DNA from 2 places in the Allocoprococcus similis genome. Region 1 is predicted to be linked to the other one. Evidence: a T-box and tRNA genes for the amino acid it is inferred to sense, from the RefSeq annotation. Region 1 holds a T-box; the other holds one or more tRNA genes.
What was found. A T-box is a leader RNA that pairs with one kind of tRNA and senses whether it is charged. The one in region 1 lies ahead of leuS (leucine--tRNA ligase), so its partner is inferred to be a tRNA-Leu.
Positions count from the first base shown of each region.

Region 1 (4,938 bases):
CTCCATGAATGCAGAGATTACTGTATTCAGGCTGAAGCTTTCCAGACGGGTTGTGATATCATAAACCAGTTTGTGACGTACTTTGATCATCTCTTTGGTTGGCTTGATATCTTTGTCCTTGCTGTCCATAAGCAGGTTCCAGAGTTTTTTAAGGAAACGGTATACACCGTCGATTCCTCTGTCATCCCACTCTGCATCCAGTTCCGGTGGTCCTACGAAGAGTTCATACATTCTTAAGGAATCGCATCCGTAATCTCTTACAAGATCATCCGGAGATACGACATTTCCTTTTGATTTACTCATCTTGATACCGTTCTTTCCGGTGATCATTCCCTGGTTGAACAGTTTGATAAACGGCTCGTCAAAATCGATCACACCGATATCGCAAAGGAATTTGGTATAGAATCTTGAATACAGAAGGTGAAGTACTGCATGTTCCACACCACCGATATACATATCTACCGGAAGCATTGCATCTGCTTTTTCTCTGGATACAAGTTCTTCATTGTTGTGGTTATCTACATAACGCAGGAAATACCATGAAGATCCAGCCCACTGCGGCATGGTATTTGTCTCACGTTTAGCAGGTTTTCCACAAACCGGGCAGGTTGTGTTTACCCATTCATCGATTCCTGCAAGTGGAGATTCTCCTGTTCCCGTCGGTTCATAAGATTCTACATCCGGCAGTCTCAGTGGAAGCTGATCCTCCGGTACCGGTACAGCGCCACAGTCCGGACAATGTACGATCGGAATTGGTTCTCCCCAGTATCTCTGACGGGAGAATACCCAGTCACGCAGCTTGTAATTTACAGTTGCACGTCCGATTCCTCTTTCTTCGATGATGTGTGGAGCTTCTTTCTTAAGAACAGAGCTTTCCATACCATTCCACTCTCCGGAATTGATCATCGTTCCGGATGCTTCTGTGTAAGCTTCTGTCATATTTTCGATTTCTTTACCGTCTTTTGCAATAACCTGAATGATCGGGATGTTGAACTTGGTAGCAAATTCAAAGTCACGGTCATCATGAGCCGGTACGCACATGATGGCTCCTGTACCGTAATCAGCCAGTACATAATCAGAAAGCCAGATCGGTACTTTTGCTCCATTCAGAGGGTTGATTGCATATGTTCCTGTAAATACACCTGTTTTTTCTTTGTCCTGCAGACGGTCTACGTTAGACTTCATAGAAGAATCGAAAATGTATTTTTCTACTTCTTCTTTGTGTTCCGGTGTTGCAAGCTCTGCTGCAAGCTTATGTTCCGGTGCAAGTACCATGAAAGTTGCTCCGTGAAGGGTATCCGGTCTTGTTGTGTATACAGTGATCTTATCTTCTCTTCCTTCAACCGGGAAGTCTACTTCTGCACCGTAAGATTTACCGATCCAGTCTGTCTGCATCTTTTTAACTTTTTCCGGCCAGTCAAGCTTATCCAGGTCATTTAACAGACGGTCTGCATATTTTGTGATACGCAGCATCCACTGACGAAGATTCTTCTTTGTAACTTCAGCGCCGCAACGTTCGCATTTTCCGCCTACAACCTCTTCATTTGCAAGACCTGTCTTACAAGACGGACACCAGTTGATCGGGAATTCTTTTTCGTATGCAAGTCCTTCTTTGAACATCTTTACAAAGATCCACTGTGTCCATTTGTAGAAATCAGGATCTGTTGTATTGACTTCCATATCCCAGTCATAAAGCGCTGAGATCTCATTGATCTGACGTTTGATATTTGCGATGTTTGCTGCTGTCGATTTTGCAGGATGGGTTCCCATCTTGATCGCATAGTTTTCAGCCGGAAGACCGAATGCATCCCATCCCATCGGATGAATGATATAATATCCCTGAAGCAGTTTGTAACGGCTCCATACATCGGAGATAACATAGCCTCTCCAGTGTCCTACATGAAGGCCATTTCCTGACGGATACGGGAACATGTCCAGACAATAATATTTCTTTTTCGGGTTGCCGTTTTCATCCACCTTCGGATTGACCGGATTCTCAGCCCATTTTTCTTTCCATTTCTTTTCGATTGCCTTATGATTGTAAGGTACTGCCATTTTTCTTTCCTCCTGGTATTGTTTCAGTATGAAAAAAAGTGTCTTAACCTTTTATTTAGCAGGAAATTCCATCAGGATTTCCTGTTAAATAAAAATCTTTCGCCTCTTTTGATAAATTCAAAGAGACGAAAGATTAAATTCCGTGGTACCACTCTTCTTCGCCGCATCCCGGTAACATAACTTACGGTGCAGCGCACTTGTGATTCTATAACGGGAATTCCCGCTTCTGCCTATCTGAAAACCATTCAGCAGAAGAACTCAAAGGCGAGTTCAAAGATCTGATCTGCTGCCTTGCACCGCCCGGCAGCTCTCTGTACAGACTCTAATCTTTTACTGATCCTTATCCTTGTTTTTTTCATATACTCTGTTATTATAAAAATAAATACAAGTTCCGTCAAGAGATTCTTGATTGTTTTTTACGAATTCTTGATTATTTTTACCATTTAAAATTGATTTCCGTTATCTCTCAGCCATTTTCTATATTTTTTATAGTCCGGCATCCACGTCGCCACGACCTTCCAGAATGCAGCGGAATGATTCATTTCTCTACGGTGTGCCAGCTCATGAACCACAACATAATCCAAAACTCCCGGAGGCATCAGTACCAGCTTCCAGTTGTAATTGAGATTCCCCACGCTGCTGCAGCTTCCCCATCTGGTCTTCTGCTCCCGGATGGAAATACGCCCATAGGTCACACCCATTTTCCGGGCATAGTATCCGGTTCTTGCACCTAATACTTCTCTTGCCAGATTCCGGTAATATTTCTTTTCTGCTTCCGGCATCTCTCTCTTTTCCTGCAGCTTCATTGCATTTTCCTTCTGAAACTTCACCTTCTGCCGGATCCAGTTCTCTTTTTCCAGAAGGAACCGGTCAATCCGCTTTTTCTCACAGGAATAGGGTGCACGAACCGTCACCTTCCCTTCCCGGTCAACCTCGATCCCGATACTCCTGCGGTTCGACCGGACCAGGCGATATTCTATGTCCACGACCGGATCACCTCCAGAAAGCGTTCCCCGTATTTTTCAAACTTAAATTCCCCGACACCGGATACTTCCAGCATCCCTGCCTTATCCTTCGGCTGATCGATACACATCTGCACCAGCGTCTTGTCAGAAAATACAATATACGGCGGAACCTTTTCTTCTCTCGCGATTTCAGCACGCAGGGCGCGCAGGATTTCGAAAGACTCTTCCTGCTCTTTGTTCAGAACCAGTCCCGCAGTCTTCTTCACCTTTTTCTTCGGTGCGGTCTTCGCCTCTTTCTCCGGTTCTTTTGCCATCTTCATGGAAAATGTCTCCTGCCCTGCGATCAGTGCTTCTGATTTTTCAGTCAGCTTCACAATCATATAAGAATCCGAGGTGGTCTTCAGATATCCCTCTACCAGAAGCTGGTTGAAAATCTGCCGGAGCTTCCATGAAGGCGTCTTAGAGAGTACTCCGTAAGCCGGACTGGCACTCATGCCATACTGCCGGATCTTCGCATTATTTGCTCCATGTACCGTATCCAGAATTACATTGATGCCGTAACGCTGATGACTCTCTTTTACACACATGGCAAGTATTCTTGCCTCTGTCGTCATATCCACGGTATCAAACTGTGTCTTACAGTTGGAACAGTTTCCACAGTAATTACTGCCGTATTCTCCAAAATACCGCAAAATATAATCACGCAGACATTCATTTGTAAAACAATAATAAGTCATCTTTTTCAGGCGCTCCTGATCCCGCTCCATCACGATCCGGCGCGTCAGTTCATCCAGTTCCTGATTGTCGCGGTTGTTCTCAATGAACATCTGGTTTGTGATCACATCCTGTCCACTATATAAAAGCAGACACTCCCCCGGCTCACCGTCCCGGGCGCAGCGTCCCACTTCCTGATAATAGGACTCCAGATTCTTCGGCATATTGTAATGCACGACAAAGCGGACATTGGATTTATCAATTCCCATCCCGAATGCATTCGTCGCCACCATGATCTGCTTCCGGTCATAAATGAAATCATCCTGATTATCACGCCGCTCCCGGTCTGTCAGTCCTGCATGATACCTGGTCACAGAAAACCCATCCAATTCCAGGAGTGCGCAAGTTTCCTCCACCTGCTTTCTGGTCAGGCAGTAGACGATCCCACACTGATCCGGATGCTCCTCAACAAATGCTTTGAGTGCGGCATATTTATTCTTTGGGGACTGTACCGCAAGGAACAGATTCGGTCTGTCGTAACCTGTCATTACTACTTCCGGATCCTCCAGCATCAGGATATCGATCATATCCTCTCTTACTTCTTTCGTCGCTGTTGCAGTAAATGCACTCACAACCGGCCGCTTTGGAAGATGCTCTACAAACTCTGTGATCTTTAAATAGCTTGGCCGGAAATCCTGTCCCCACTGGGAAACACAGTGCGCTTCATCGACTGCGATCATAGAAATATCCACGCTCATAGCAAAATCCATAAACTCTACAGTCTCCAGCCGCTCCGGTGCCACATAGATGATCTTATATCTTCCTTCTTTTGCAAAGGCAAGTGCCTTCCGGTACTGCCCCATAGTCAGGGAACTGTTCAGATAGGCTGCATGAACCCCTGCCTGGTTGAGGGATGCCACCTGATCCTTCATAAGAGAAATAAGGGGAGATATCACAAGTGTAATACCTCCCATCATCAGAGCCGGAATCTGAAAACAGATGGACTTTCCGGCTCCCGTTGGCAGTATGCCGAGTACATCCCGCCCGGACAGGATCGCATCGATCAGCTTCTCCTGTCCCGGCCGGAACCCGTCATAGCCAAAAAATTGCTTTAATACTTGAAATTTATCCAAGATATACTACCTCTTCTTCCGGTTTCTCTGCGGATTCCATCTCCAGCATATAAAGAACCGGCTGCTTTGGA
Region 1 is NZ_BAAHSG010000006.1:161,629-166,566, reverse strand. It holds gene leuS (leucine--tRNA ligase) at 1-2,055, opposite strand, end outside; T-box leader at 2,174-2,411, opposite strand; gene ACYQ5K_RS03220 (M48 family metallopeptidase) at 2,499-3,041, opposite strand; gene recQ (DNA helicase RecQ) at 3,032-4,867, opposite strand; gene ACYQ5K_RS03210 (TIGR03943 family putative permease subunit) at 4,860-4,938, opposite strand, start outside.

Region 2 (4,938 bases), on a different contig from region 1:
GGTCGAGGGGAAAGGAAAACCTACAAGAGAAGCTTTATTACATGGTTTGTTGTATAGAATATGTCCAAATGTGAATGCTGTAGTGCATACACATTCTCCATATTCCATTGCGTGGGCATCTACAGAGAAAGCTTTGCCGAGAACGACATGGCATTCCAAATTAAAGATGTGCGCAGATATTCCGACACTGAATGTGCCGGCTGCAATGGTTGGAAAAGAGTATTTTTCATTAGTAGAAGAAATATATAGTGAGTATCCAGAAGTGCCGGGATTTTTACTCGTTGATCATGGCTTAGTGGCAGTTGGAAAGGATGCTATCAATGCAGAGCATACAGCAGAACTGATTGAAGAGACAGCACAGATAGCAATTTTAAAGGCAACCGTTTCGAAGCTTGGCTTGTAAATATTACGATAGGTGAAAGCTATATGAAATCTGACAGGCGAATAACAATGAATGATTTGAACAGGGAGGTACTGCAACATAATAAGCTCCCTGATCTGGTGCTTGATAAGCTGATGGAATGGATTATGAGTGGGAAGTTATCCATGGGTGATAAGCTGAACACAGAAGAATTGGCAAGCCAGCTAGGTGTCAGCAGAATGCCGATAAGAGAGGCACTCAGCAATCTGGAGAAGAAAGGGCTTGCGGAGTCAATCCCGTATGCAGGAACAAGACTCATTACACTTACAAAAGAAGATGTAAGACAGATCTACATTGCTAGAACTGCTCTGGAACCGGTGGCAGCGAGATATGCATGTGAGAAGATCACAGAAGAAGAGATACAGAATCTGGAAAAGATTCAAGAAGAATATAAGAGGATCGTGTCGCAGGATTCAATTGATGCGATCGAGGTATACCAGCAGAACAGACTGTATCATTTCTCAATTTACAAAGCGAGTCAGTTAGACAGAGTGTGTTCAATGATTGAGTCCTTATGGGATAACTTATCATTTTTTAAACTGGTCTATGGTCAGAAATTACTTCTGAAAGAAGAATCCAGACGGAATATGATAGCGGAACATGATAGCTATCTGGAAGCATTGAAGAATCATGACAGTGAATTGATTTATCATTTATTGGGAAAGAACCTTAAGAAAAGAACGGAAGATATTCCGTATAGTTCCAGTGCTTATTTTCATGAGGAAGCATAGGAAGCAGATAGCAATTGTAATTAAAGTCCAGGTATCGGAAACGGTACCTGGACTTTTTTCAATGAAAGGGAAAAATATGGATTCAGTACTTTATGCATTATCGGAACATATTCATGGACAGAATTATGTAATTGCATCTTATTATATCAAACTGCCAAAAGAAGTGGACGTGATAAAAAAAGCATCGACACTGGCGGTTGGGCAGACGATCGGAACCTGGATTCCGATTCCGGGGATCACGGACGAGATCCGGGAAAAATATATGGGAAAGGTTGTTAATATTTTCGATATTCCGGCATTGGATCTGGCAACACAGATTGAAGAGGATGAGAGAAAGTATATTATCCAGATTGCATATCCGGCGGTAAATTTCGGGAATGATCTTCCACTTCTGATCACTTCCCTGCTTGGAAATGATGCTTCGACCTCTGCACAGGTAAAGCTTCTTGATATCGAATTCCCGGAAGAATTTACAAAGAAATTCGCAGGTCCACAGTTCGGCATCGATGGAATCCGGGAGTATACCAAAGTGAAGGAGAGACCATTTCTTCTGAATATGGTGAAGCCGTGTACAGGGCTGACTCCGGAAGAGGGTGCAAAGATATTCTACCAGACGGCACTTGGCGGCGTGGATTTTATTAAGGATGATGAGCTTTTGGGAAATCCGTCCTACAGTCATCCGGCAGACCGTGTAAAAGCATTTAGGAAAGCAGCGAAAGCCGCTTATGAGGAAAGCGGAAATCATGTAAAATATTTTGTGAATGTGACAAGCGGGACAGCAGAGATCATGGATAACGTGAAGGCTGTTGAGGATGCGGGAGCAGATGGAATTATGATCAATTTTGCTGCCATTGGATACAGTGCGCTGAAGCAGGTTGCCGAGAAGACAAAGCTTCCAATCTTAGGGCATGCAGCAGGTTCTGGAATGGTATATGAGGGAACTCTAAATGGAATGTCTTCCCCTCTGGCGGTTGGAAAACTGGCGCGTCTTGCGGGAGCGGATATTGTGATGGTCAATACACCGTATGGCGGTTATCCGTTATCTTACCAGAAATATATGCAGACGATAGAGCAGCTGGTACTGCCGTTCTATCATCTGAAAGCATCCATGCCTTCGATCGGCGGAGGTGTTCATCCAGGAATGGTGGAAAAATATATCCGGGAAGTCGGATGTGATATCGTTTTGGCAGCAGGCGGTGCAGTACAGGGACATCCGGGCGGAGCAACTGCGGGAGCAAAGGCAATGCGCCAGGCAATTGAGATTGTTATGAGTGGAGAAGACTTTGAGAGTGCGGCAAGGGAGAAAAAAGAGCTGAGCGAAGCACTTTCTTTGTGGAAATATCATGCGAATTAGGGTTTTTGCAGAAAATATATAGGATATTAGATATTGTATATTTTATCCAAAAATGATATACTAGGCATGAAATGAAGGAAGGCAGGTAAAGGGAATGATTAAATCAATTATGTTAAATACTTCTAATGACTTGAGAGATTTCATGCATCTGGCATGCTCATCACCGATGGATATCGGAGTACATACTGTAGATAACCAGATTGCAGATGGCAAATCTGTACTGGGACTTATGGCAATTGATTATAAGAAGCCGGTAAAAGTTATTTCAGAAGATGAGAAATTTATGAAACAGATTGAGAAATGGGCTGTTGAAGAATAAGAATGGATGAGCTGAAAGATGGGAGAGCAGGGGGATTTTGCTCTCCCGTTTCGTTGTAAAAAAATAAGAGAAACGCTGTAAATTCAACGTTTCTCCTACTTTTTACTTAATGCCGCAGACCGGAATCGAACCGGTACGGGTATCACTACCCACGGGATTTTAAGTCCCGGGCGTCTGCCAGTTCCGCCACTGCGGCATATCATTATGAAATTATAATGAAAATGGGACCAATAGGGCTCGAACCTATGACCCTCTGCTTGTAAGGCAGATGCTCTCCCAGCTGAGCTATGATCCCGAAAACTGAATAATCAGTTAAGCGACCCGAATGGGACTCGAACCCACGACCTCCGCCGTGACAGGGCGGCGCTCTAACCAACTGAGCCATCGGGCCATATGAAATTTTAAAAAAAGTGGACCTTCAGGGACTCGAACCCGGGACCGATCGGTTATGAGCCGATTGCTCTAACCAGCTGAGCTAAAGGTCCAAATTAAATGCGTCCCACTAAGGACAAAAGCCGATGATCGGACTCGAACCGATAACCTGCTGATTACAAATCAGCTGCTCTGCCAATTGAGCCACATCGGCATATTGCTGTGTATATACAATTGGCTTAAACCAAGTGACTCCGACGGGAATCGAACCCGTGTTACCGCCGTGAAAGGGCGATGTCTTAACCGCTTGACCACGGAGCCAAAATCAATTTTGTTGAACTGTGTTACAACAGTGACCGAAAATTATAATATCATAAGGCTATACTTTTTGCAAGTGTTTTTTTGAAAAAAGTTAAATATTTTTATTTTATTTATCAGAAGGTTTTGCAGAAATATTTTGACAGATAAAAAAGGCATGATACACCGGGGACATTTCTATTATATTAAAAAAGAATTTTTTTCAGGAAAGAGGAAAGGAGAAAAAGAATTACAGAATAAAAAAAGAGCCGATACAAAACTGTATCGGCAGAGTAGAGAGAAGATATATATAAAAGGTATAAGTCAAAGACGTATGCCTGATTTTTTAGGCGGACATCCTGATAACCTTACAGAGCTGATATCGTATAGGATTATCGGCGTCCCTTAACTTTATGCATTTAGTATAACGGGAAATTATGGAAAGAATGTGACGGGCGGATAAAGAAATCCTGAAATATCTTAAAAACTTATGAAGAAGAGATAAATTCCAGTGAAAGTATTGACGTATATAGATTGCCGATATATAATGACAAACAGATAATATATAGATGACCGATATAAGAAAGGAGAACGAGATGGCAGTTGATAAAAGCCTGATATCAGGGAGTACGACGCTTTTGATCTTAAGTCTGTTGGAAGAGAAGGATATGTATGGATATGAGATGATCGACACTCTGAAAGGAAAGTCGAACAATGTATTTGAACTGAAAGCGGGAACCTTATATCCGCTTCTGCATTCCATGGAAGAGAAAGGATGGCTTACCGTATATGAGCAGGAAGCCGGAGGCAAGATGAGGAAGTATTACCAGCTTACAAAAGAAGGAAAAAAGCAGTATAAAGTAAAAAAAGAAGAATGGAAAGAGTATTCAGAAGCTATTTTACAGGTGATCGGAGGTGTGTGCTTTGGAACGACGTGATTATCTGGAACTGCTGACAAGCCAGATCCGCTGTAAAAAGATGTGTCCGGTGATCGCACGTGAAGTGGAAGATCATATCGAAGACCAGAAACAGGCTTTTCTTGAAGAAGGAATGACAGAGGCGGAGGCAGAAAAATCTGCAGTACGTGAGATGGGCGATCCGGTTGAAGTCGGTGTGGAGATGGATCAGATCCACAGACCGAAGATGCCGTGGAAAGCAATTCTGGTGATCGCTCTGATGGAAATCCTGAGTGGAATTTTTGCGGCATTCTTTTTGCAACAAAATGAAAACTATGGATATGTTGCAGGGATCCGGCAGATATTCCGAATAGCGATAGCATTTCCGGTTATGATCATGGTGTGCTATATGGATTACAGCTGGATAGGAAAGCATGCAAGGCTTCTGACCGGTGGGTATCTGTTATTGCTGGTTCTGATGAGACATTTTTTCGCCCTTCAGGTCAATGGTGCGACAAGGTGGATTGGAGTAGGCGGCTTCATTGTAA
Region 2 is NZ_BAAHSG010000021.1:13,837-18,774, forward strand. It holds gene ACYQ5K_RS10735 (class II aldolase/adducin family protein) at 1-403, shown strand, start outside; gene ACYQ5K_RS10740 (GntR family transcriptional regulator) at 427-1,152, shown strand; gene ACYQ5K_RS10745 (RuBisCO large subunit C-terminal-like domain-containing protein) at 1,229-2,506, shown strand; gene ACYQ5K_RS10750 (HPr family phosphocarrier protein) at 2,601-2,825, shown strand; tRNA gene ACYQ5K_RS10755 (tRNA-Leu) at 2,936-3,021, opposite strand; tRNA gene ACYQ5K_RS10760 (tRNA-Val) at 3,048-3,120, opposite strand; tRNA gene ACYQ5K_RS10765 (tRNA-Asp) at 3,143-3,216, opposite strand; tRNA gene ACYQ5K_RS10770 (tRNA-Ile) at 3,237-3,310, opposite strand; tRNA gene ACYQ5K_RS10775 (tRNA-Thr) at 3,339-3,411, opposite strand; tRNA gene ACYQ5K_RS10780 (tRNA-Glu) at 3,447-3,518, opposite strand; gene ACYQ5K_RS10785 (hypothetical protein) at 3,655-3,903, shown strand; gene ACYQ5K_RS10790 (PadR family transcriptional regulator) at 4,091-4,432, shown strand; gene ACYQ5K_RS10795 (FtsW/RodA/SpoVE family cell cycle protein) at 4,419-4,938, shown strand, end outside.
Region 2: it has a tRNA-Leu gene. The T-box ahead of leuS (leucine--tRNA ligase) is inferred to sense a tRNA for this amino acid. The anticodon was not compared.